DNA from 3 places in the Macrococcus armenti genome. Region 2 is predicted to be linked to each of the others. Evidence: predicted binding sites of a transcription regulator. Region 2 holds the regulator's gene; each other region holds the start of a gene.
The links. The regulator NrdR, encoded in region 2, represses ribonucleotide reductase genes. The targets are predictions, from matches to a motif close to AACACNATATATNGTGTT.
Positions count from the first base shown of each region.

Region 1: nrdD (anaerobic ribonucleoside-triphosphate reductase) is a predicted target of NrdR. The motif match lies at 2,040-2,057, and genes of this name have one in related genera.
Region 3: nrdI (class Ib ribonucleoside-diphosphate reductase assembly flavoprotein NrdI) is a predicted target of NrdR. The motif match lies at 6,731-6,748, and genes of this name have one in related genera.

Region 1 covers NZ_CP083608.1:2,034,034-2,042,489, forward strand. The annotation lists gene LAU42_RS10865 (hypothetical protein) at 1-140, opposite strand, end outside; gene LAU42_RS10870 (hypothetical protein) at 604-780, opposite strand; gene LAU42_RS10875 (hypothetical protein) at 883-1,887, opposite strand; gene nrdD (anaerobic ribonucleoside-triphosphate reductase) at 2,114-3,949, shown strand; gene nrdG (anaerobic ribonucleoside-triphosphate reductase activating protein) at 3,946-4,428, shown strand; gene LAU42_RS10890 (class I SAM-dependent methyltransferase) at 4,452-5,183, opposite strand; gene LAU42_RS10895 (alpha/beta fold hydrolase) at 5,197-5,973, opposite strand; gene LAU42_RS10900 (hypothetical protein) at 5,985-6,698, opposite strand; gene LAU42_RS10905 (NUDIX hydrolase) at 6,779-7,324, shown strand; gene LAU42_RS10910 (FecCD family ABC transporter permease) at 7,277-8,221, opposite strand; gene LAU42_RS10915 (heme/hemin ABC transporter substrate-binding protein) at 8,208-8,456, opposite strand, start outside.
Region 2 covers NZ_CP083608.1:1,437,029-1,445,484, reverse strand. The annotation lists gene LAU42_RS07590 (glyceraldehyde-3-phosphate dehydrogenase) at 1-375, shown strand, start outside; gene LAU42_RS07585 (DMT family transporter) at 448-768, shown strand; gene LAU42_RS07580 (DMT family transporter) at 765-1,082, shown strand; gene nrdR (transcriptional regulator NrdR) at 1,281-1,745, shown strand; gene LAU42_RS07570 (replicative helicase loading/DNA remodeling protein DnaB) at 1,754-3,097, shown strand; gene dnaI (primosomal protein DnaI) at 3,097-4,017, shown strand; gene thrS (threonine--tRNA ligase) at 4,333-6,261, shown strand; lysine riboswitch at 6,385-6,556, shown strand; gene LAU42_RS07555 (amino acid permease) at 6,632-8,128, shown strand; ribosomal protein L20 leader region at 8,160-8,286, shown strand; gene infC (translation initiation factor IF-3) at 8,305-8,456, shown strand, end outside.
Region 3 covers NZ_CP083608.1:514,404-522,859, forward strand. The annotation lists gene LAU42_RS02805 (ABC transporter permease/substrate-binding protein) at 1-82, shown strand, start outside; gene LAU42_RS02810 (5' nucleotidase, NT5C type) at 143-676, shown strand; gene LAU42_RS02815 (diacylglycerol/lipid kinase family protein) at 724-1,635, opposite strand; gene LAU42_RS02820 (peptide MFS transporter) at 1,724-3,235, opposite strand; gene LAU42_RS02825 (peptide MFS transporter) at 3,498-5,012, opposite strand; gene queF (preQ(1) synthase) at 5,157-5,657, opposite strand; gene LAU42_RS02835 (DMT family transporter) at 5,664-6,521, opposite strand; gene nrdI (class Ib ribonucleoside-diphosphate reductase assembly flavoprotein NrdI) at 6,872-7,261, shown strand; gene nrdE (class 1b ribonucleoside-diphosphate reductase subunit alpha) at 7,224-8,456, shown strand, end outside.

The DNA.
Region 1 (8,456 bases), 600 kb from region 2:
TGTTTGCTTTCTTTTTTCTTATTTACGTTATCTTCTTGCTTATGCGTCTCCGTTGACGACTTTGAAGTTTCTTTAACTTCTTGACCACATGCTACTAATAGTAAAACGACACAAAGCGATATATACTTAATAAACTTCATAATATTCCTCCATAAAATTTAATCTATATTGACACAATTATTTAATGTGATAATTATCACTTCTATATATTGTGCAATATTATATTTTTATATTAACGTATTATTTTTGCATATTACATGCTATATTCATATTAATAGTATAGGAGGTGCCTACATATAGAAGCTTTAAAAGATTATGAAATATTCGATCGTTATAGTAATAAATGGACTTGTTCCATTTATAAGAACACACTTTATAAAGAATCGCCTTCATTCATGAGATTACGATGTAGTGCACTCAATTACAACCGAATCATGGAAACGAATAATGACACTTATACATTACTCAGACTGCTACGGTATATAACGGTTTACTTAGACAAACTTCAATATATTAGTCATGATACTAATAGCCTGGTCGAAGTATCTCCATTACCGAAAGACTAAGACGCTTTTCGATTATCAATCGTAAAGCGCTTTTTATTTAAGCACCAAAAAAAAGCGAGCCGAATAACACTAATAATATAAAGTCAAAAACATGCCTAAACATGTTTTCTTTAAATGCATTACGATCTAAACTATCTAATAATCCTAATATTAATAATGCAGCAAATGAAAGCACTATAAATAAATTAAGATTTACTTGCATTACCAACTGCATAATTATCATGAATATAACAGTAATATTTAATATATTATATACACGATTCCAAACAGTCACATTTGTTTTATTCAATAACTTCTCCTCCTGTTACTTTATAGACTACTTTTTCTTTTTTCTTTTTTTCTTTTTTTGTTTCAGTTGCACCACTTTTCGTACTCTTTTCACTTCTTTCTTATTACCATTCAGCGACCATAAACGTGAATCCATCAATGCCGCTTCAATAAGTTTTCTAAGTATCGAATGATCTTGTATTTCTAAAAATCCATTTTTCTCAATATGTTCTATATGTTGGATGATGTAATTAGGTGTATTATTGGCACGTAACCCAAAGATTATTGTATTAACAATTAATTCAGCAGTATAAGTACCTTTATATTGTTCTGTCACAGCCGATGTCAAGAATTTTTTGAGACTATCTATAGCACTCGATGGCTCAACATAGTATGGATCATTATACTTAAAAAACGCCTCTTTCGTTGCTGGTTCATAATAACGATGATTATGCGTTAATTTTTTTAAGTCTATATTAATATCTGTAAGGTCTTTATGTTTAACACTGTTGTCAATAATAAGGTCCGCATACTCTGGTAGTAATTTTGTGATATCATCAGCAACTTCAAGCTCACTCATCTGAAATTGTTCGTATTTAACACCTAACTTACTTAATTGTTTCAAGCTCACAAATCCATATAAATTTAATGCGCTATGATAAAATTCAATACGCTTCATTTCTTCTATCATTTCCTCATGGCGCTCTATATAATTTTTAAAATGCGCTTTAACATCTTTAGGGATTACAAGATGTTCATCTGATTCTGGATAGAATAGGAACAATGTATCCGGAATATCACGATTAAAAGTTGTAACGTTACTTTCACCATTTGCAAGCTCAAAAAATACTAGCTTATAATCACTCGTTAAACACTTTAGTAATTTATTAAGTAATGTATCATCTGCAAAATATTCATCTTGTATTAATGCAATAAGCGCTTCTTTGTTTTTAGACGAGTATCCTTTTATTTCATAATTTCTGCAAATAGTTTTAAGCGATTCTTTAGACAATGATTCTAAGTACCATTCAAGTTTCTGAACTGTATGTTCCATATATACCTCCATGTGTTGTGTTCTTTTCATCTATATATGCAAACTTAATTAATTGTACCAAAGATTACACAATATATAAAATTTATATTTTTATCTCACGTAAAATTTTTTAATTTTTGACGAATTGTTGTATATATTGTGAAACTCAAAAAAACACTATATATAGTGTTATTATAGTTTACGTACACAACATATAGAAAATAGGAGTGTTAATATGTATAAATCTATAGAAAGTTTACAAGATGATCTTACGCATTTAATCAATGCATCAAGTGACGTCATACACGAGAATGCTAATAAAGATCCGAAACGCTTCACTACGATGCGTGACTTGACTGCTGGTACTGTCGCACGTAACATCGGATTAAATATGCTACCTGAGCATGTACGACGCGCACATAGAAACGGAGAGATTCACTTTCATGATTTGGATTATCATCCTTATCATCCGATGACAAACTGCTGCTTAATTGATGTAGCACATATGTTAAAAAATGGCTTCATTATCGGAAACGCACATGTTAAACCACCACAATCAATTCAAACAGCGGCCGCACAAATTAGCCAGATTATTGCGAATGTAAGCAGCAGCCAGTATGGTGGCTGTTCAATTGATCGCATCGATGAAGTGCTGAGTCGCTATGCACATCTTAATGCTTTGAAACATACACGCGATGCAGAACAATTCGTTTTACCACAATTACAAGAAGATTATGTTATGAGAATGACAGAAAAAGATATATATGATGCAATGCAATCACTGGAGTACGAAATCAATACTTTATATACAAGTAATGGCCAGACACCTTTTGTAACATTCGGATTCGGACTTGGTACGGATATATATGCTAAGATGATTCAGCGCGCAATACTCAATATTCGTATAGAAGGACTCGGCAAAGAGAAAGTAACTGCAATATTTCCTAAACTTGTATTCAGCATTAAAGATGGCGTCAATTTAAAATCAGCAGATCCGAATTACGACATTAAACAACTTGCACTGCAATGTTCATCAAAAAGGATGTACCCGGACATATTGAATTATAAGGCGCTAACCCAATTAATTGGTGACTTTAAAGTACCGATGGGCTGCCGTAGTTTCTTAAATTTATATGAAGAAGAAGGAAAGGCTGTTAATAGTGGTCGCTGTAATTTAGGTGTTACGACGTTGAATCTTCCAAGAATTGCTTTAGAAGCAAAGCATACAGAACAGTTCATGTCCTTATTAAAAGAGCGTTTAGAAATTGTTAAAGATGCATGTTTATATCGTATTCATCGCCTGAAAGATGCTACTCCTGAAAATGCACCGATACTTTATCAGCACGGTGCATTCAGTAAATCACTCTGTCCAGATGATGATATTATGCAACTTTTCACACAAAGACGAGCAACGATAAGTATCGGATATATCGGACTATATGAAGTCGGTACGGTTTTATTCCATCCGAACTGGGAAGCAGATGAGGTGGCTTTATCCTTTATAGAAAACGTATTGATAACGATGAAACAGTATGCAGCACAATTAACAAAGCAGTATAACATACAGTTCAGTATATATGGTACGCCAAGCGAATCACTCACACATCGTTTCTGCACTTTAGATTACGAAAAGTTCGGAGAGATTGAACATGTAACGGATAAAGGATATTACACGAACTCCTTCCACTACGATACGAGAAAGAAAGTTACTCCTTTTGAAAAGCTGACATTCGAACAGCGCTTTGCAAAACATTCATTAGGCGGCTTCATTCATTATTGTGAATATCCTGACTTAAAACATAATTTAAAAGCACTTGAGACAGTATGGGATTATTCATACGATAAAGTCGGATACTTAGGAACGAACTTACCGATTGATAAATGTTTTGAGTGTGGATTTGAAGGAGAATTCAATGCTACTGAACATGGTTTTATGTGTCCACAATGCCATAATACGAATCCTGAGACGACAGATGTGATTAAACGTACATGCGGTTACTTAGGTCAACCATTGAAACGACCGATGATTAAAGGACGCCATAAAGAAATACAATCTCGCGTTAAACATATGGATGCATTATGAGCAACATCGCAAAGATAATGCCAGCCTCTATGGTTGATGGTGAAGGTGTGCGCGTCAGCGTATATATTTCAGGGTGCAGCTTTCACTGTCCCGGTTGTTACAATGCAAGTATATGGGATTTTAATAAAGGGACACCTTGCTCCGATGTGCTTATACAGGAAATTATGACGCTGCTCGATCACGACTATATACAGGGACTTTCCATACTTGGTGGAGAACCATTGCAGAATATTGAACTCACACGACAACTCGTACGCGCAGTACGTGAAAATTTTGGACACCGTAAAGATATATGGCTCTGGTCCGGCTATATGATTGAATGGATATTACACTCTCCATATGCACAGCTGTTAGACGAAATCGATGTCCTTATCGATGGTCCTTTTGTACAGTCACTATACAGACATCACTTGAAATTTAGAGGGTCATTAAATCAGAGAATACATTATTTAACGAAAAAAGGAGCCCCGTTTGAATGACATTCGAACGAGGCTTTGTTTTATTACTTTCTTCTAGCTGATATGATTAACATCATCGGTCGACGTAGTTCATGCTTCATCTCTGGATCCTCTTCAGTCATACGTTCAGATGGTTCCGGTTCCTCAATGCCTTTTATAACAAAGTTGTTATCAATGAGCACGCTTAAGTAATGCGATAACGTACGGTGGTATTTACGAACTTCCTCCCCTAAGAAATTCGTTTCACGTTCACCTTCCTTATAATAGTTATCGACCGGCCAGTGCAATTTATTCCCCGCTTCATCATACACCCATTCTTCTGAACCTTCCGCTGTGTATACAGGATGTTCAATACTGAATATAAATGTACCATTGATTGTCAGCACTTCTTTTACTTGTTCTACCACGTCTTTGAATGATGGCATATAGTGTATCGCAAGTGAACTCATTACAACTTCAAACTCATGTGGCTCAAAGTCAAGTTCATCCATAGACTGTTCAAGAAATGTAATCTTATGTGCATCTGGTTGTGTTGCTGCACGTGCTAACATTTTCTCTGATACATCAATTCCGACTACTTTAGATGCACCGGATTCTACTGCATACTGACAATGCCAGCCGTAACCACAGCCTAGATCCAGTACAGCACGGCCTTCTAAGTCCGGCATCATCGCTTTGAACGATTCCCATTCTCCGGCAGCTTCTAGGCCGTACTTCGAACGTTCCATCTCGCTATATTTTTGAAATAAGGTGTCGTCATCATATTGTTTATCCATATTGTTTTCCCCTTTATTGTTCACTGAAAAAATCTAATACTTCATTTTCAAAACGTTCTTTCTCTTCAAACAGCATCGCATGACCACTATTTAAAAACGTAATCAAACGACTATTACCGATTACTTGATGAATAAACTGTGCTTCATCTTGAGGTACTAACTCATCGTACTTTCCGTTTAATATTAGCGTCGGTGCGTTGATGCTTTTAAAGTCATCTACATTAAAATCTATCGTAGAAAGAATTACTGCATTCTCTTCTTTATCCGTTAAACCCGTTGCAGTATCCGTCATGCGTTTATAATACTTTTTCACGAGTTTAATGTCATGATACATGTAATCCATCAATACTTCATTACGCTGTTTACGTGATAATGTACGGAGTATACTCGCATACTTCTCGTGAAATTTCTGTTCAGCTTCATAGTAGCTATACTTACCGATACTCATTAAAACGAGACGATTTACATAGCTCGGATACTTCGCAGCGATTGTACCTGCTACCATTGCACCGAGGCCAAAACCGATAAAGTGTGCCTGTTTGATAAACAACTTATCAAGCACAGAAAGTACATCTTCTATATAGCCCTCCATATTAATTGCCGTCGGTTTATCAGATCTCCCGTGACCACGTAAGTCAATTTTAATGAGTTGATACTCCTTAAATGCATCGTTAAATGATTCAAACATTGATGTATTCATAAATTGACCATGCAGCATTACAACCGGGTATCCTTTACCTCTAATTGTAAAATGGATTGCTACATCATTATTTGTTAATGCTAATTCCATATGCCACCTCTTTATCTTTTTATTTTAGCAAATTCGTATACATCAGATGATTCATCGTATGTATAATCCTCTTCATACTCAACCGTCTTAATTGTACAGTTGTTATGAATTACAACACGTGTCCCGCGAACAATATCTGCAACTATGTTCTCAACAGTAACTTCAATCCCATCCAGCTCACGTACAGATAATTTAGACGCTGTATCTTTGAATAATAGTTTCTCACGTTCTGCTTTCACGGTTATATTGCTACCGTTTACATAACGAATATTACTTGATTCTGCAACGATAATTTCAATGTCCTGTGCCGTTAAATCATTATCCAGTTGTATTGATCCCGTTGATTTAAATTGTTCTGCATTCATAGGACCACGTGCAACAAGTACACCTTTCGAATGTAATTGTGCCGTATGCAGTCCTTCGTTTAACTTAAAATTCCCTTTATTTTCTACGTTTGCAGCAATAACGTTATTGCCTGCTGCAACTTCTGCTGTACTATCAATAGTCATTTCGTTTGTTTCAATCGTATCTTCAACTGTTAATTTACCTTCAACATGAATATACGGTGCATTTAATTTACCTTGTATCGTTAGCGATCCGTCACGTGTAATGATTAATTCATGTGCTTCTATACTCGATCTTACAGTAACTTCTGCTGTAACTTCTACTTTCTCATAGATGCCACCTTCAAACTGACCTGCTTCATTAAATTGCATTACTGTCATATCCTCATCTCCTTAGTACGATACTGTTAGCAGTATTATACCCTATCTGATACACTGAAATCATATGATATGAGGTGAAAATGATGTGGACGAAAGGAAAACGAATCAATCGACATGATTATAATGTGTTTCATGTCGTGACAACTGAGTTTCAGTATCATGATAATCGTGCTGCGTTTTACCAAATTGAAGCTCCGAACTGGGTAAATGTAATTGCGATATATAATCAGCACGTCATTATGATCAAACAATATCGTATTGGCAGCGAAGCATACAGTTTAGAATTGCCAGGGGGCATCATTGAAACACAGCATATTGACGTTGCCGGTGTGAAAGAACTTGAAGAAGAAACAGGATACACAGGTGAAGCCACGCTTATCGGAGATATGAATCCGAACCCTGCACTCTTCACAAATCAACTTTATACACTATTTGTCGCTCACGCAGTTCAGGCTAATAAAATGGCAACAGAGTTATTTGAAGATATAGAAGTCATACACGTTCCTATAGAAGAAATCCATAAAAAAATAGCGCATGGTGAAATTACCAATGCGCTGACGATTGCAAGTTTTATGCAGTTAAATACGAGATATCCGCATTTCTTTAACCGTTGTAAACACAAGTAACGGTAATCCGATGATACACATCATCACACTAACAGGAATTTGTACAGGTGGTGCAATTACTTTTCCCAGGAAATCTCCGAGCAGCACGACGATAATACCGAGTAATGCCGTCGTGCACATCTTATTTATAAAGTTGCCTTTCATAAAGAGTCGGACAAATGGTGGGACGACCATCCCTACAAATCCTATAATCCCGGTATAACTTATGAGTACCGCTGTCATTACACTTGCAATCGTTAATAATACATACATAAACCGTGTTTTTAATCCTAATACTAACGCATGCTCCTGCCCTAAAGATAACAGTTCCAGCGGACGATGATAATAAAACAGAAGCAGTATACCGGCGAAACTGACCGGCAATACGACAAACATTTCATTAATTGTCACGTTATCCAATGTACCATAGAGATAATTCATAATGTCACGCGTTTTATCCGGGACGAACAAAATGAGCATGTATAGTACACTCGAGCAGAATAAATTAATAAACAAACCAGAGAGCACTACCCATACAGATTGATGGCTCACTTTTATCATCATGCTGAGTAATATAACAATCAGCAACGTTAGTAAGCTCATTACAACACCACTTAACGCAATCATGACAAGTGACATGCCTGCGATTACACCTACTGCACTCCCAAGGCTCGCACCACTCGCTATCCCTAATGAGAAACTGTCGGCGAGGTTATTCTTAAGTATAACTTGGAATGCCAGGCCGCTAATGGATAACACTATCCCTGCAACTACTCCCATAATTACTCTCGGCAGTCGTACTTCCAGCAATATCGATTGATTAAGTGGATCCGATAAGCCAATCACGCCATTATCATAAAATAAGTGGCACAATATTAAACAGACAATCAGTGCAATAAGAATATTATTTCGCTTCATCTATCGTTTCAGCGAGCTCCTTCAGACCTTTAGCAATGCGTGGACTCGGCCTTGAAATATAGTCCGCTTCAATCGTATATATAGCACCTTGTTTCACCGCATTTACATTGCTGAATCCACCACGTTTTTCAACTGATTCACGATACGCTTTATCTGTCATATCACTTATCGCGATAATGACATCAGGATTGCGTTTAATAATCGCTTCTGAATTTACAGGTTGCCATCCTTTAAT
Region 2 (8,456 bases):
GCTAAAGCATTAGCACTTGTTTTACCTGAATTACAAGGTAAACTGCACGGTATGGCTTTACGTGTACCGACAACAAACGTTTCATTAGTTGACTTAGTTGTAGATTTAGAAAAAGAAGTAACTGTTGAAGAATTAAATGATGCGCTTAAAGCTTCTGCAGATAATGAATTAAAAGGTATTTTAGATGTAACATATGAGCCACTTGTATCTGTAGACTTTAACACAAATCCACATAGCTCAATCGTTGATGGTTTATCAACAATTGTGATGGAAGGTACGAAAGTTAAAGTATTATCTTGGTACGATAATGAGTGGGGTTACTCAACACGTGTCGTTGAACTTGCGGCATTAATGGGTGAACAATTAAAGAAATAAGTATAAACGCCGTCCAATTTATTTGGACGGCCTTTTATGTTATTCTTTATAAGTATGACATAGGAGGTAATGATGAACTGGATTAAACTTATTCTTGCTGCACTGTTTGAAACTGGGTGGGTTATCGGGTTAGCGCATGCTGATAGCGCAGTCGAATGGTTGATCACTTTAGTGAGTGTGACGTGCAGTTTTTATTTATTATTAAATGCGACAAAGTATTTACCTGTCGGAACAGCTTATTCAATATTTGTAGGACTCGGGGCAACACTCGTAACGGTTGTTGATGTAGCAGTTTATGAAGTGCCACTCGGATGGCAGAAAGTATTATTAATTACAATTCTTATATTAGGCGTTATCGGACTTAAGCTTGCGACAGAGGAGGAGACAGTATGATTTTCTGGATATATCTTGTCGTTGCAGGTTTATGCGAAATGCTGGGTGTATTATGGATGAATATGTATGCGAAGCATAATCAGCGTATTTATATTGTATACTTAATAATTACGTTTGGGTTTAGTCTATTTTTCTTATCGCTGTCCTTACAAGGCATTACGATGAGTACAGCATATGCTATCTGGACCGGAATCGGTGCTGTAGGTGGAACACTAATTGGTATTGTGTTTTATAAGGAATCTAAAAACCCGATGCGTTTACTTTGTATTGCAGTCATTCTCGGAGCAACAATAGGATTAAAATTATTAAGTTAAATGAGACATTCAATTGTCTCTTTTTTTATGTAATAATCCTCTGTTTTAATAACTTCGAATAATAGCCGGTGTAAACTTAAAGGTTTAGTTAATATATATGATAATGTATAATTGAGAGATAATCATATAGTATTTGAGCGTGAAAAAATTAAATTTTAATGTATATAAATTATAGAATTATAAAATGAGGTGATTGTCTTGAAATGTCCGAAATGCAGTTATAATCAATCGAAAGTAGTAGATTCAAGACACGCAGATGATGTAAATGCAATTAGAAGGCGTCGTGAATGTGAACAATGTGGTACGCGCTTTACGACATTTGAACGTATAGAATTACAACCGCTCATCGTCGTTAAAAAAGATGGTACGAGACAGGCGTTTAATCGCGATAAAATTGTGCATGGTTTAGTACGTGCATGTGAAAAACGTCCCGTTCCATATGAGTCGCTTGAGCAGATTACAGATGCTGTTGAAAATGCATTAAGAGAAAAGGGTGAAACTGAAATTTCATCTGTAGATATAGGTGAGATTGTCATGGATCATTTAATGCATCTGGACCAAGTTTCATATGTACGATTCGCTTCAGTATATAAAGAGTTTAAAGATGTCGATCAACTGCTCCGTACGATGACGGATATATTAAATGATAAGAACAAAAAGTAGGTGCCTTAATGGAACGTTATTTTACTGAACTTAATGGAACGGATGAATTTATTGTTATAAGTAATTATGTCGCAACACAAGTTACTGAAGATGTATTGTCGACTTTATATACGCCACTGATTGGTGTTGAATGTATCGGTGTATATCAATTTCTACGTCAGTTTCTGACAGGATATGAGCAGACGAGCGGTGTACTTAATCATTACATTATATTAAGTGAGCTGAAGATGAATTTAGCGCACTTTGAAGTTGTTCGTAAACGATTAGAAGCAATTGGATTGCTTAAAACATATATGCGTATTGAGGATAATCAGAAGTTTGTTTATAAATTGATAGCACCTGTAATGCCAACACAGTTTTTTAATGATCCGATGTTGTCGGTGTTTTTGTTCCAGCAAGTTGGTAAACCGCGATACCAGCAACTGAAGGCAAGATTTTGTAATGAAATGTTTAATTTAGATGGTTACCAGGATGTATCGGTTAAGTACATGGATGTATTCGGTACACCGAAAACACCTGATAAAGTCGTTTTTGAAGGTAATGAACATATTGTGAAACAAAATGAATCATACGGGATTCCTGTACATCAGCATACATTTGACTTCGATTTACTTGAAATGCTTCTCGCACAGAACTTAATTACGAAAAGTCAGCTCCCTAAAGCGACACGTCATTTAATTGTGCAGCTGGCGACATTGTATGATATTGCAGCTCATGATATGCGCGGGATTATATTGAAATCACTAACAAGTGATCAGAAAATATCCCATGAAGACTTGCGCAAAAATGCAAGAGATTTTTATCAGATTGAACACGACGGGAAACTTCCGCAACTTACACTGCAAAAAACGCAGCATGAAGAACCAGAAACGAAACTTACGTGGTTCGAGCTGATGGATACGACGAGCCCGATTGATATGCTGACATCATTCAGTAAATCGGAGCCGACGATTAAGCAAAAACGTATGATTGAATCCATTCTTGAACGTGAGCAGCTACCATTTGGCGTCATGAATATACTCCTTCAGTATGTCATGTTTACAAATGATATGAAACTCCCGCAAAGCTATATTGAAGAAATCGCGTCAAACTGGAAAAAGCAGAAATTAACAAGTAGTGAAGCAGCATATAATTATGTAAAATCTTTTGAACAGAAGAAAAAAGAAAAATCGAATAAACGAACAAATACTTTTAATAAACAAAATACAGTTCAAAAAGAAATGACACCGAAGTGGCTGCTGGAAGAAGATAATCATAAGACAGAAACACGAGAACAAGATAATGTTGATTTAGAAAAAGAACGACAGAAATTAATGGAAGAACTGAAACAATCATGGGAGGAGGATAAGTAATGAAGCATATGGGGTCGATATTAAATGCGAACAGTGATATCTTTAAACGAATTGAAAGCATTAAATTAGAAACGATAAATGAACCGGAAATAAAAGCGTTCATTGAAGCGAATGACGTAACAGATAAGATGATTGATAATGATTTAACTGTCCTTCAGGAATTCAAAGATTCATCTAAAATGTGCAGTGAATGTGAGTCTTTCGGTCAATGTAAAAACTTTGTGCCGGGTCATACACCTGAACTTTATATTGAAAACAATAGAATAAAAATCAGACACTTACCATGTCCATCTAAACTTGCCTATGATGAAGCACAGAAGATGAAACAGTTTATTACAGCAATACATATGCCTAAAGATGTGCTAAATGCAAAACTTTCGAATATTCATCTTGATAATAAAGGTCGTATAGATATCGTGCGTCAAGCGAATAAAGTCTGTATCGATATCGCAAAAGGCAATGATACGAAAGGGATGTATATTCATGGACCATTCGGTACAGGGAAATCGTTTATATTAGGTGCGATTGCCAATGAATTAAAAGAGCGATATATTTATACGACGCTACTTTACTTTCCTGAATTTATACGTGAACTTAAAAATGGGTTTAAAGATGGTACATATAATGAACGGTTAAATCGTGTGAAAAATACACCGGTGTTAATGTTAGATGATATCGGTGCTGAAGATTTAACGCCATGGGTGCGTGACGAAGTGCTTGGGCCGATTTTAAATCATCGTATGATGAATAATATGCCGACGTTTTTCAGTTCAAACTTTGACTTTAAAGAACTGTCGCATCATTTATCGATGACGAAACAAGGATCTGAACTAACGAAAGCACGCCGTATAATGGAACGCATCGAAACGTTAAGTGATGCTTATATGTTAGACGGAAAAAATTACAGAAGAGAAAAATAAAATTTGAAAATTGCAACGAAATGTGTATAATAATATATATCAAACAACAAATACATTCGTTTATATAAAAACATCTTAAGGATATGACAGTGACACATTAATTTATAGAGAGCTGATGGTGGTGTGAATCAGTAATTAATATCACATGTTACTCCCTTATTTGAATGGTAGTTAATCACTATCCGGCTCAAGACCGTTATCTTATGCAGAGTTGCTGAGTAATCAGTAATTAGGGTGGTACCGCGAATAGACTTCGTCCCTTTTTGGGATGGGGTCTTTTTTGTTGTTAAATAAATAAAAAGTGAGGCGTATACAATGAGTGAAATTAATGTTAAGTTTCCAGATGGTAATGTAAAACAATTTGAGCGTGGTATTACGACTGAAGCGATAGCTGCTTCAATCAGTCCAGGTTTAAAGAAAAAAGCGTTAGCTGGTAAATTCAACGGTAAGATGGTTGATTTATCTACAGCGCTTGAAGTTGATGGTGATATCGAAATTATCACACCTGAATCTAAAGAAGGTATTGAAGTATTACGTCACTCAACAGCGCATTTAATGGCGCAAGCTTTAAAGCGCATGTACGGTAACGTTCACTTCGGTGTAGGACCGGTCATTGAAGAAGGTTTCTATTATGATGTAGACACTGACCACAAAATTTCAAGCGAAGATTTATCTGAAATCGAAAAAACGATGCGTCAAATCGTTGGTGAAAATATTGCGATTGAGCGTCGTGTCGTAAGTCGCGATGAAGCAAAGAAAATTTTCGCTGATGATCCATATAAGCAAGAGTTAATCGATGCAATTCCAGAAGATGAAAACGTAACGATTTATTCTCAAGGTGAGTTCACGGATCTTTGCCGTGGTGTACATGTCCCTTCAACTGCTAAGATTAAAGAATTTAAACTATTATCAGTTGCTGGTGCTTACTGGAGAGGTGACAGCGATAACAAAATGTTACAGCGTGTGTACGGAACTGCATTTTTCGATAAGAAAGCGTTAAAAGCGCATTTACAAATGTTAGAAGAGCGTAAAGAGCGTGACCACCGTAAGATTGGTAAAGAATTAGAATTATTTACTACGAATCAACTCGTAGGTGCTGGTTTACCGTTATGGTTACCTAACGGTGCAACGATTCGTCGTGAGTTAGAGCGATACATCGTTGATAAAGAAGTAGCATTAGGTTATGACCACGTATATACACCTGTAATGGGTTCAGTTGATCTGTACAAAACATCAGGTCACTGGGATCACTATCAGGAAGATATGTTCCCATTAATGGATATGGAAAACGAACAGCTTGTACTACGCCCGATGAACTGTCCACACCATATGATGGTTTATAAAAACAAACCACATTCATATCGTGAATTGCCGATTCGAATTGCTGAACTTGGTACGATGCACCGTTATGAAGCAAGTGGGGCTGTGAGTGGGTTACAGCGTGTTCGTGGTATGACTTTAAACGATGCACACATTTTTGTACGTCCCGATCAGATTAAAGAAGAGTTTATCCGCGTTGTTCAACTTGTAATCGATGTTTATAAAGACTTTAAATTTAAAGACTATAAATTCCGTTTAAGCTATCGTGATCCAGAAGATACTGAGAAGTACTTCCAGGATGATGAAATGTGGGAACGCGCACAAGCAATGCTGAAAGAAGCAGTTGATGAAATGGGACTTGATTATGAAGAAGCGCCGGGTGAAGCGGCATTCTACGGTCCTAAGCTGGATGTACAGGTTAAAACTGCATTAGGTAAAGAGGAAACATTATCTACTGTTCAGCTTGACTTCCTGTTACCTGAACGTTTCGATTTAGAATATATCGGTAGCGATGGTGAAAAACATCGTCCAGTAGTCATTCACCGCGGAGTAATTTCTACGATGGAACGTTTCGTTGCATTCTTAACAGAAGAGTACAAAGGTGCATACCCATTATGGTTAGCGCCAAATCAAATTGAAATTATCCCGGTATCTAATGAAGTACACTATGACTATGCGAGAAGTTTATATGACGAATTAAAGTCACACGGTGTGCGTTGTCATATTGATGACCGCGAAGAGAAGATGGGCTATAAAATCCGAGAAGCACAAATGCACAAAGTTCCTTATCAAATCGTTGTAGGGGATAAAGAAATTGAAAACAAAGAAGTAAATGTACGTCAATACGGTAAGAAAGAGTCAAAAACGATGGAGCGCGATGAATTTATCTGGTCAATCGTTGATGAAATTCGTCTGAAAAAATAATGAATACTACTAGAAGTAATAGGGTAAAGATAAGTGTGTATGACAAAAAAATTTAATCGCATAAAATTTATGCTTGTATTATCAAATTATTTCATGTATATTTATCAATAACTTAATATTCCTCGTTGAGGTAGAGGTCGCGTTATTTAAGAGTAGCCAAGTGGATACGTCATACACGTATATGAAACTAGGTAAAAGGAAATGACGCCGAAGAAGATAAGTGTATGAGCTTAAATTCTGGGCTGTTGCATAATATGTAACAGACTGTCACAATTTGTGATGCGCTACTAAATTATGAACAATAATTTTCTGGATGCACACAATTGTGCATCCAGTTTTTTTATTTTTAAATGAGAAGGGAAGTATTATTATGTCGAGTGCAAATGAAGTACAAAGGAAATTGAAACAAAGACATATATCCATGATTGCAATCGGTGGATGTATCGGTACTGGATTATTTATGACAAGTGGTGGCGCGATTCGCGATGCCGGGCCAGGTGGTGCGTTACTCGCATTCACGATTATCGGTATAATGGTATTTTTCTTAATGACATCACTCGGAGAGATGGCAACATATTTACCGATATCAGGAAGTTTCTCAACGTATGCAACACGATTTGTAGATCCTTCACTAGGATTTGCACTGGGCTGGAACTATTGGTTTAACTGGGTTATCACCGTTGCTGCTGACGTAAGTATTGCAGCAAGTGTTATTAAATACTGGGAACCGATGAATTTCTTACCGGGTTGGGCGTGGAGTTTAATCTTTTTAGCGATTATATTATTTTTAAATACGTTATCAGTTCGCGTTTATGGTGAAAGTGAGTATTGGTTTGCAATCATTAAAGTTGCAACAGTTTTATTATTTTTAGCAATCGGTTTACTGACAATCTTCGGGATTCTCGGAGGAGAATATTTAGGATTTAAAAACTTTACAGCTGGTGATGCACCGTTTGTAGGTCACGGATTAACGGGAAGTTTCTTAACGATACTTGGTGTATTCCTAGTTGCAGGATTTAGTTTCCAGGGAACAGAGCTTGTAGGAATTACAGCTGGTGAGTCTGAAGAACCGGAAAAAACAATTCCAAAAGCAATTAAACAAGTATTCTGGAGAATTTTAATCTTTTATATTTTATCGATATTAGTCATCGGTTTAATCATTCCTTATACAAATCCTAATTTAATGGGCGGCGATAGTGTTGCGAAGTCACCGTTCACATTAGTTTTTGAAAATGCAGGACTTGCCTTTGCAGCATCGTTTATGAATGCAGTAATTTTGACGTCTATATTATCAGCAGGTAACTCTGGAATGTACGCTTCAACACGTATGTTATATGCGATGGGGAAAGATGGATTAGCATCACGTAAATTCTCAGAAACAAATCATAAAGGTGTGCCGATTCCGAGTTTACTCGCAACATTTGTAGTTGTACTGATTATCTTCTTAGTTGAACGTGTAGCGAGTGGAGCGTATGAATATATCGTAGCAGCAAGTGGATTGACTGGATTTATCGCATGGCTTGGTATCGCAATCAGTCATTACAGATTCCGTCGTGCATTTTATGCTCAGAATAAAGATTTATCGGTATTGAAGTATAAAGCAATGTGGTTCCCATTCGGTCCGATCTTTGCATTTGTATTATGCCTGTTTGTTATTATCGGTCAGGATACGGATCTGATATTAAATGGTAACTTTGATATTAACGGCTTTATGATTACGTATATGGGAATTCCAATCTTCTTAGCATTTTTCTTCTATCATAAGTTAAGATATAAAACGAAAAAGATACCTTTAAATAAAGTTGATTTATCACAAAATCACGATATGAGCGAATATGAAAAAATAGATGTTGACATTGATGCATAACCCTGTTATTATTAAGTCTGTTGAATACGAAACGGACAAGTAGAAGCATCCCGCTTCTCGCCCTGAAGACGCATAAGCAGTTACGGGGTTTTAAATAACATGGTTAGACATGTCTATTTTATAGCGGGTGCATAATGCATTCGCTTTTTTGTTTGTCTTCGTAAATCATATAGGAGGTGTCAACCATAGCTAAAGATCAAACTCAAATCAATGACAGAATTCGCGCGAAAGAATTACGTTTAATTGGACATGATGGTGAACAACTTGGTGTTAAAACTAAGTTTGAAGCAATCGAAATTGCTGAACGCGTAAATCTTGATGTTGTTCT
Region 3 (8,456 bases), 920 kb from region 2:
GAACTATGAAGTTACATATAATGATAAAACGCCGGAAAGTGTTGCGAAAGCATATTTAAAGAAAGAAGGTATTATTAAATAATTTCAATGTATTCGCTCATTGGACTATAATGGAAGTATAATACTTAAAAGGATGATAAATATGAGAAAGTCAATTGCAATTGATATGGATGAAGTGTTAGCGGATACTTTAAAGAAAGTAATTTTACAGTTTAATGAACGTACAGGTATGTCGATAAAAAAAGAAGACTTACTTGAAAAGAAATTACGCACGGAATATCCGGAATATGTGAATCACTTAAATGAATTATTATTAGAACGCAGTTTCTTTAGAGATTTAGAAGTGTTTCCTGATGCAATTCGTGTCGTAAAGCGATTAAACGAACATTATGATGTGTTTATTGCAACTGCTGCAATGGACGTACCGACATCATTTGATGCAAAGTATGCATGGTTACAGGAACATTTTCCGTTTTTAGATCCTCAGCATTTTATTTTCTGCGGATATAAAGGAATTGTAGCAACCGATTATTTAATCGATGATAATCCGAGACAACTCCGTGCTTTTAATGGAAAAGGTATTATTTTTGATGCAGTGCATAATCAAAGTATTACAGAATTTGATCGTGTCACATCATGGCTGGATGTTGAACGTTACTTTTTTGGAGATGAATAAATATATTAATAAATAAAAACTTGCTGAACAAACGTTCAGCAAGTTTTTTATGAGAATAGGGTCGATACTTGAGCAGTTAATATTTTGAGTTTACCTGGTATGACATCTATATGTAGCGGGGTCGCTAAATCAATTTCGCCATCAACATCGACATCAATCGTATCTTTCGTTTCGACACGTACTTGTTTACCTGAAATATGTTCAATGTTCTGACTGATTTCATTCCAATTGACTTCAGATTTTTCACCGATCATTTCCGTAAACGTCTTCAGACCACTGTCTTTAAATATAAAGACATTCAGTACGCCATCGTTTGGTGAAAGTTCTGACAGGGGAATTCGATTGCCGCCTACAAATTGTCCATTTGCGATCAGAATCATTGACGAAGTACCTGCGTATTGTTTATCATCAACTTGAATTTTATAGTCAAAAAATTTAGGGTTTGTGACATTTTTTAAGGCTGAGAATAAGTAGCTGAATTTACCAAACTTACTTTTTACTTCAGGATTAACCCCTAATGAATTTTCGACCATTAATCCCATTCCCGCAAAGTTTAAAGCATATCGTTCATTTGTCCTGAGTACATCATACGTTCGTAATTCAGCATCTAATAGTTGTTCGGCAGCGCGTACTGGATTAGGATTTAAGTGTAATGTTTTCGTGAAATCGTTAAACGTTCCACCAGGAAGAATGGCAATCGGTTTATTGTGACCACCATCAATCATGCCGTTTATGAGTTCGTGTACGGTTCCGTCTCCCCCGAGTATTAAATAAATATCATACTGTTGCTTCGTTTCGGTAAGTAACTGATAAATTTCACCTTGCTCTAAACTACGGTAAACCGTCAAGTGGTGAATCATCTTCGATAACGGCTTTGTCACTTCACCGATAATTTCATGAACATCACCTTGACCGGCTTTGTCATGATAGAACAAAATCCCATTATTATATGTTTCCATATCGACACCTCTAATTATGAATTGTTTTGTCTTATTCTTATACCTCAAAACTACAAAATAAAACACAGTGCATATGCACTGTGTTTTATTAATGGATGCCTTCCATTTTTTTAGAAATCCATTTGTTGCTGATGAGTACAATAACAAATAGTGTCATTGCAATTGCACCGATAAACATGAAGTACTTTGTATATCCAAGCGGTTCGATCAGTTTAACGAACTGTGCATTTAAACCTTGCGCTGTCGCATTTGATAAGAACCATAAACTTAGCATTTGAGAGTTAAATGCAACAGGTGCAAGTTTAACAGATACTGAAGAACCAGTTGGTGATAAACATAACTCTCCAATAACACATAGTAAGAATGATAATACGAGCCATAATGGATTGATAAGTTGTGTGCCTGATTGAGTTAATGGCACAATCATAACTAAGAAACTTAAACCGGCGAATAATATCCCTAAAGTAAATTTGAATGGTGTCGTTGGATTACGTTTACCAAGTTTTACCCATAAGGCTGATAGAACAGGCGCTAACAGTACGATAAACATTGGGTTTAATGACTGGAAGAACGCTGCTGGTATTTTGTAATCAATCCCTAATAAAGGTTTTAAATCAAGTTGTGTACGTTCAGCTGCAAATAATGCTAACGTATTTGCACCTTGCTCCTGAATTACCCAGAACATGACACTCGTTAAGAATAATGGAATATACGCAAGTAATCTTGAGCGTTCTGTATTTGTAACGTCTTTACTTCTGTACATTGTTGTCCAGTATATAATTGGTAATGCAACACCTAAAATTGTAACAACGAATGAGAATGTGTTAAATGTTAAAATTCCCATTGATAACGTTATAGCAATAATGATGATTAATGCAACCGATGCGATACCGATATTTCTTGCATATTTCTTTTTCTCTTCTCCAACAAGTAAGTGTGTTGGTTCAACACCTACTAATCCAAGAGATTTACGGTTAAAGATAACGTAGACGATTAATGCAAGTGCCATACCGATTGCTGCTGCTAAAAATCCGATATGATAGTTATAATTTTTCTGTAATGCTCCAACAACAAGTGGTGATAAAAATGCACCCATGTTAACAGACATATAGAAAATTACAAATCCACCGTCCATACGGCTATCGTTTTTATGGTATAATCCACCAACGACATTAGAAATATTAGGTTTCATTAAACCCGAACCAACGATAATTAAAAACATTGAAGCTAAAAATGCCGGAATACCGAATGGTAAACTCATAGCAACGTGACCAAGCATGATCAATGTCGCACCATATAGTAATGCTTTACGTGAACCGATTAATCTATCCGCAATCCATCCACCGAATATACCTGTCATAAAGATTAATGAACCATACATAGAACCGATACTTGCTGCAGTCGTCTTATCCATTCCAAGACCACCGTTAGCAACCGTGTCATACATATAATAAATTAATATTGCACGCATACCGTAATAACTAAAACGTTCCCAAAACTCAACAAAGAATAAAATACCTAGTCCTTTAGGGTGACCAAAGAATCCTGTTTGCGGTACACTTTCTACCATCTCTTCACGAGAATATTTCATCGTTCTCATCTCTTCACCTTCCGTAATAAAAAAATTCTGAAAATTAATGTTATTTCAATATATAATTTTATCACTTAATCAATTTCATTCAATAACTTTTTTAAAAGACGGAATATTTAAAAAATAAAAAATTGCACTTAAAGTATTGATATGATAGCGTTTTTAAATTTAGTTTTATATATTAAAAATTAAAAATAAAATATTAGTAAAATATATATTTTATCTAAATTAAGAAACCACGAAATGAATTTATATCATTTCGTGGTTGATATTAATGAACGCCTTTCATAAAACGTTTCATAAATGGACTTACTATTAGTAATACGACACCTAATCCAATTGTAACCATACCGATGTTACCGAAGTATGTTGCGTTATTAACAGTATCATAATATTTAACAAGTACTTGACCATTAAATAATTGCGCAACTGTATTTGATAAGAACCATACACTCATCATTTGAGATGTAAATGCGCTAGGTGCAAGTTTCGTTGTTACTGATAAACCAGTGGGTGATAAACAAAGTTCTGCCATCGTTACGAGCAAATAGCTTAAAACTAACCATGCTGGATTCATCAATGTGTCTCCATTATGTGTTAATGGATAAACCATTACGACATAACTGAAGCCTGCTAAAAATAATGCAATACTAAACTTAACAACAGTTGGTGGATTAAATCGACCAAGTTTTACCCATAACCAAGCAAATAATGGTGCTAAAGTTACAATAAATAATGGGTTTAATGATTGGAACCATGCTGGTGGAATTACAAAGTTAATTGCACCATTTGTCACTTTAGCTAAATCTAACTGTGTATTTTTATCGGCAAAAGCAGCAAGAATTGTTGAACCTTGCTCCTGTATTGACCAGAAAACAACCGATGCTAAAAATAATGGAATATAAGCTGCAACACGTGATTTTTCTTCAGATGTTGTCTTTTTAGATACAAACATCATAATAAAGTAAACTGCTGGTAAACCAATACCAAGCGCTGTTACGAGTGACATAAATGATTGTAAGTTTAAGTTGCCAGTAAGTTGCGCGAATATGAAATAAATAACAAAGGCGATAACAATTGCTGATACAAAGCTAATTGTTTTCTTTTTCTCTTCAGGTGTTACAGGGTTTGGAATATCCAGTCCTGATAAACCTAAAGTAGGTTTTGCACGTAATACATAAACGATTAACCCGAAGAACATACCGACAGCTGCGACAGCGAAACCGTAATGGAAGCCGACATTCTTCTGTAACCAACCAACGATTAATGGTGAAATGAATGCCCCTAAGTTAATTGACATTACAAATAGTGTAAATGCAGCATCTACTTTCGGGTCATTTTTCTCATAAATTTCTCCGACGTTTGAAGAAATATTCGGTTTAAGTAATCCTGTTCCTAATATAATAAATAAAAGTGCAACAAGTAATAACGTAAAGTTGTTCGGCAAAGATAATAATATATGACCAATCATAATCAGAATGGCACCATATAATATCGCTTTTCGTGTTCCGATAAAACGGTCAGCTAGCCATCCTCCTACAACACCACTCATATAAATCATCGCACCATATATCGATACGATTTGTAAAGCTAATGCATCCGGTAATCCGAAACCGCCATCTTTAACAGAATAATATAAGTAATAAACTAATATTGCTTTCATTCCATAATAACTGAAACGTTCCCAGAATTCAGTAACCATTAATGTAAACAAACCTTTAGGGTGCCCGAAGAATCCCGTTCTCGGCATACTGTTTACAATTTCTTCTCTTGTATGTTGAGACATATTTTTTCCCCTCTCGATTGAAATGCTATAACAAAATAATATTGTACACCTAAATGAATATTTAGACAATTCAAATTTTAAAAAAAGTATTAACAACTACGTCTTGTAATCAGTTGTTAATACTTTCTTAATATTTGTTTGAACTTATCGATTCGTTATCGTTTCAGGGTATAAATCATGATTCATTAAGCGGTATTGCGCCATATCTTCGTACTTCGTTCCCGGACGTCCGTAATTTGTATATGGATCAATTGAAATGCCGCCACGTGGAGTGAACTTACCCCAAACTTCAATGTAGTGTGGGTCCATAAGTTCGATTAAATCATTCATGATAATATTTATACAGTCTTCATGAAAATCTCCGTGGTTTCTAAAACTGAATAAGTATAGTTTTAATGACTTTGATTCAACCATTTTAATGTTTGGGATATAGCTGATATAAATTGCAGCGAAGTCAGGTTGTCCTGTAATTGGGCATAAACTAGTGAACTCTGGGCAATTAAATTTAACGAAATAGTCACGACCTTGATGTTTGTTTTCAAATGACTCGAGAATAGATGAGTCATATTCATATAAATATTTATTGTTCTGATTCCCAAGTAACGTAATATCCTGTAATTCTTCTTTTTGTCTTCCTGACATAATAGCCTCCTATTGAACCTGTTTTACTTTTGCTTTGACGAACATATAGTAACTCGCAAAGAATATTATAATATATCCAAGGTAACTAAGTAAGTCCGGTGTTTCATTAAATAATATAAACCCTATAATTGCACTGAATAACACTGTTGTATAAAAGAAAATTGAAATATCTTTTGCCGGAGCATAACTATATGCGATTGTTAGTCCGAATTGCCCGAGTGTCGCAAATACACCAGATAATATAAGATAAATGATTTGAACATTTGTCATCGGCTCATATGTCAGCAATGTAAGTGGAATAAGTACAAGCGTTGATACGAAAGAAAAATAAAACACAGTCGTATAAAATTTCTCTTTCGAACCGAGAACACGTAATGTTGTATAAGCCAATCCTGCAAACATTGCACCGAGCACACCGATAATTGCGATAAACATATCTGAACTGAAATTTGGCTTAATGATAAACAGTGCACCGATAAATGCGATGACCATACTAATCATCTGATAACGTCTTATATATTCCTTTAAGAAGAACGCGCAGAATATAATCGTGAAGAAAGGACTTAGTTTATTGAGCATATCTGCGTCACTCAGCACCATGCGATCTATCGCATAGTAATTTAGTAGCACACCGATAAGTCCGAATAAACTTCGTAATATAAGTGTTCCTTGATTCTCTTTATGCCCGAATAAAGGCGCTCTGTATTTATATACAAAGTAAAGGGGGAGTATCATCCCGATAATATTTCGAAAAAGTGATTTCTGAATGACAGGCAGGTCACCAGATAATTTAACAAATGCACCCATTAAACTAAATCCGATAGATGCTGCAATTAACCATAATATACCTTTAATTTTATTGTTCAATTGAATGCTCCTTTATGAAAAGTGTGAATATAATTTCAAGAATTTATGTACAAAATTTCTTTCGATATTCAAACTGAGTAGTATCAATAGGTTGCTCGAGTTATAAAAAAGTCAACCCCTAAAATTTATAAAATTACAAGGTTTAAACATTGAAAAGACCCTTATAAATGCTATAATTAGTCGTATATGTTGTGGTTATTCAAAAACGAACCACTATATCTTGTGTTCGGTTCAGAGGCGAACACAATACTTGCGAATAGATAAAAGTCAATAGGATAATACATAGATTTTTGAGTAGTTTGTTTATACTGTCATAACATATGCTGCTCTTAAACGAGAGGAGTGATATTATGCTGATCGTCTATTATTCGCTAACTGGTAATGTGAGACGCTTTATTCAGAAAACTAAATATGCAAATACACTGCCGCTTGAACAGGCAGAGGGTATTAACGAGCCATATATCATTGTAACAGGAACGATAGGGTTTGGCGAGATTCCAGACCAAGTAAAACAGTTTCTGGATCGACATCGCACGAACTTAATAGCTGTTGCAGCGAGTGGTAATAGAAACTGGGGGCAGAATTTTGGCCGTGCAGGAGACTTAATTAGCACGACGTATCATGTGCCTTTATTAATGAAGTTTGAATTACATGGCAATGAAAAAGACGTTAAAGAATTTATGATAAAGGTGGAAGGAATAAGTGAAAATCGCACAAGAGAAACAGTACAATCATATTGAATTAAATAACCAGGTGACGAAGCGTCGAGAAGACGGTTTTTTTGATATTGAGAAAGACCAGGAAGCACTTAAAGTTTACTTAGAAGAAATTAAGGACAAGACGATAACATTTGATTCTCCTATCGCACGACTTAAGTATCTTGTTGAACAGGATTTTTACTATGATTTATTCAAGGAATATAGTGAAGATGATTTGAATACGATTATCAACTTTGCAGAAAGCATTCCTTTTAATTTTGCAAGTTACATGTCAGCAAGTAAATTCTTCAAAGATTATGCACTAAAGACAAATGATAAACAGCAGTATTTAGAAGATTATAAACAACACGTTATTATTGTAAGTTTATATTTAGCTAAAGGTGACGTTGAAAAAGCTAAGCAATTAATTTCAGCGATGATCGAACAGCGTTACCAACCTGCAACACCAACATTTTTAAACGCAGGTCGCGCAAGACGTGGCGAACTCGTTTCTTGTTTCCTACTGGAAGTAGATGATAGTTTGAATTCTATTAACTATATTGATTCAACTGCAAAGCAATTATCAAAAATTGGCGGTGGAGTTGCGATTAACTTATCTAAGTTACGTGCACGTGGTGAAGCAATTAAAGGCATTAAAGGTGTTGCTAAAGGAGTATTACCTGTAGCAAAAGCACTTGAAGGTGGATTCAGTTATGCAGATCAGCTTGGACAACGTCCAGGTGCAGGGGCTGTTTACTTAAACATTTTCCACTATGATGTGCTGGAGTTTTTAGATACTAAGAAAGTTAATGCTGATGAAGATTTACGTTTATCTACGATTTCAACTGGATTAATCGTACCGAGCAAGTTCTTTGATCTTGCTAAGGAAGGTAAAGACTTCTTTATGTTTGCACCTCATACAGTAGAAAGAGAATATGGTATTACGTTAGATGACTTAAATATTGATGAGATGTATGACGAGCTTGTACAAAATCCGAATATTATGAAGAAATCTAAAGATGCGCGTGAAATGTTAAACTTGATCGCACAAACACAACTTCAATCAGGATATCCATACTTAATGTTTAAAGATAATGCGAATAAAGTACATGCAAATTCTAATATTGGTCAAATTAAAATGAGTAACTTATGTACGGAAATATTCCAGTTACAAGAAACTTCAATCATTAATGATTATGGTACAGATGATGAAATTAAACGCGATATTTCATGTAAC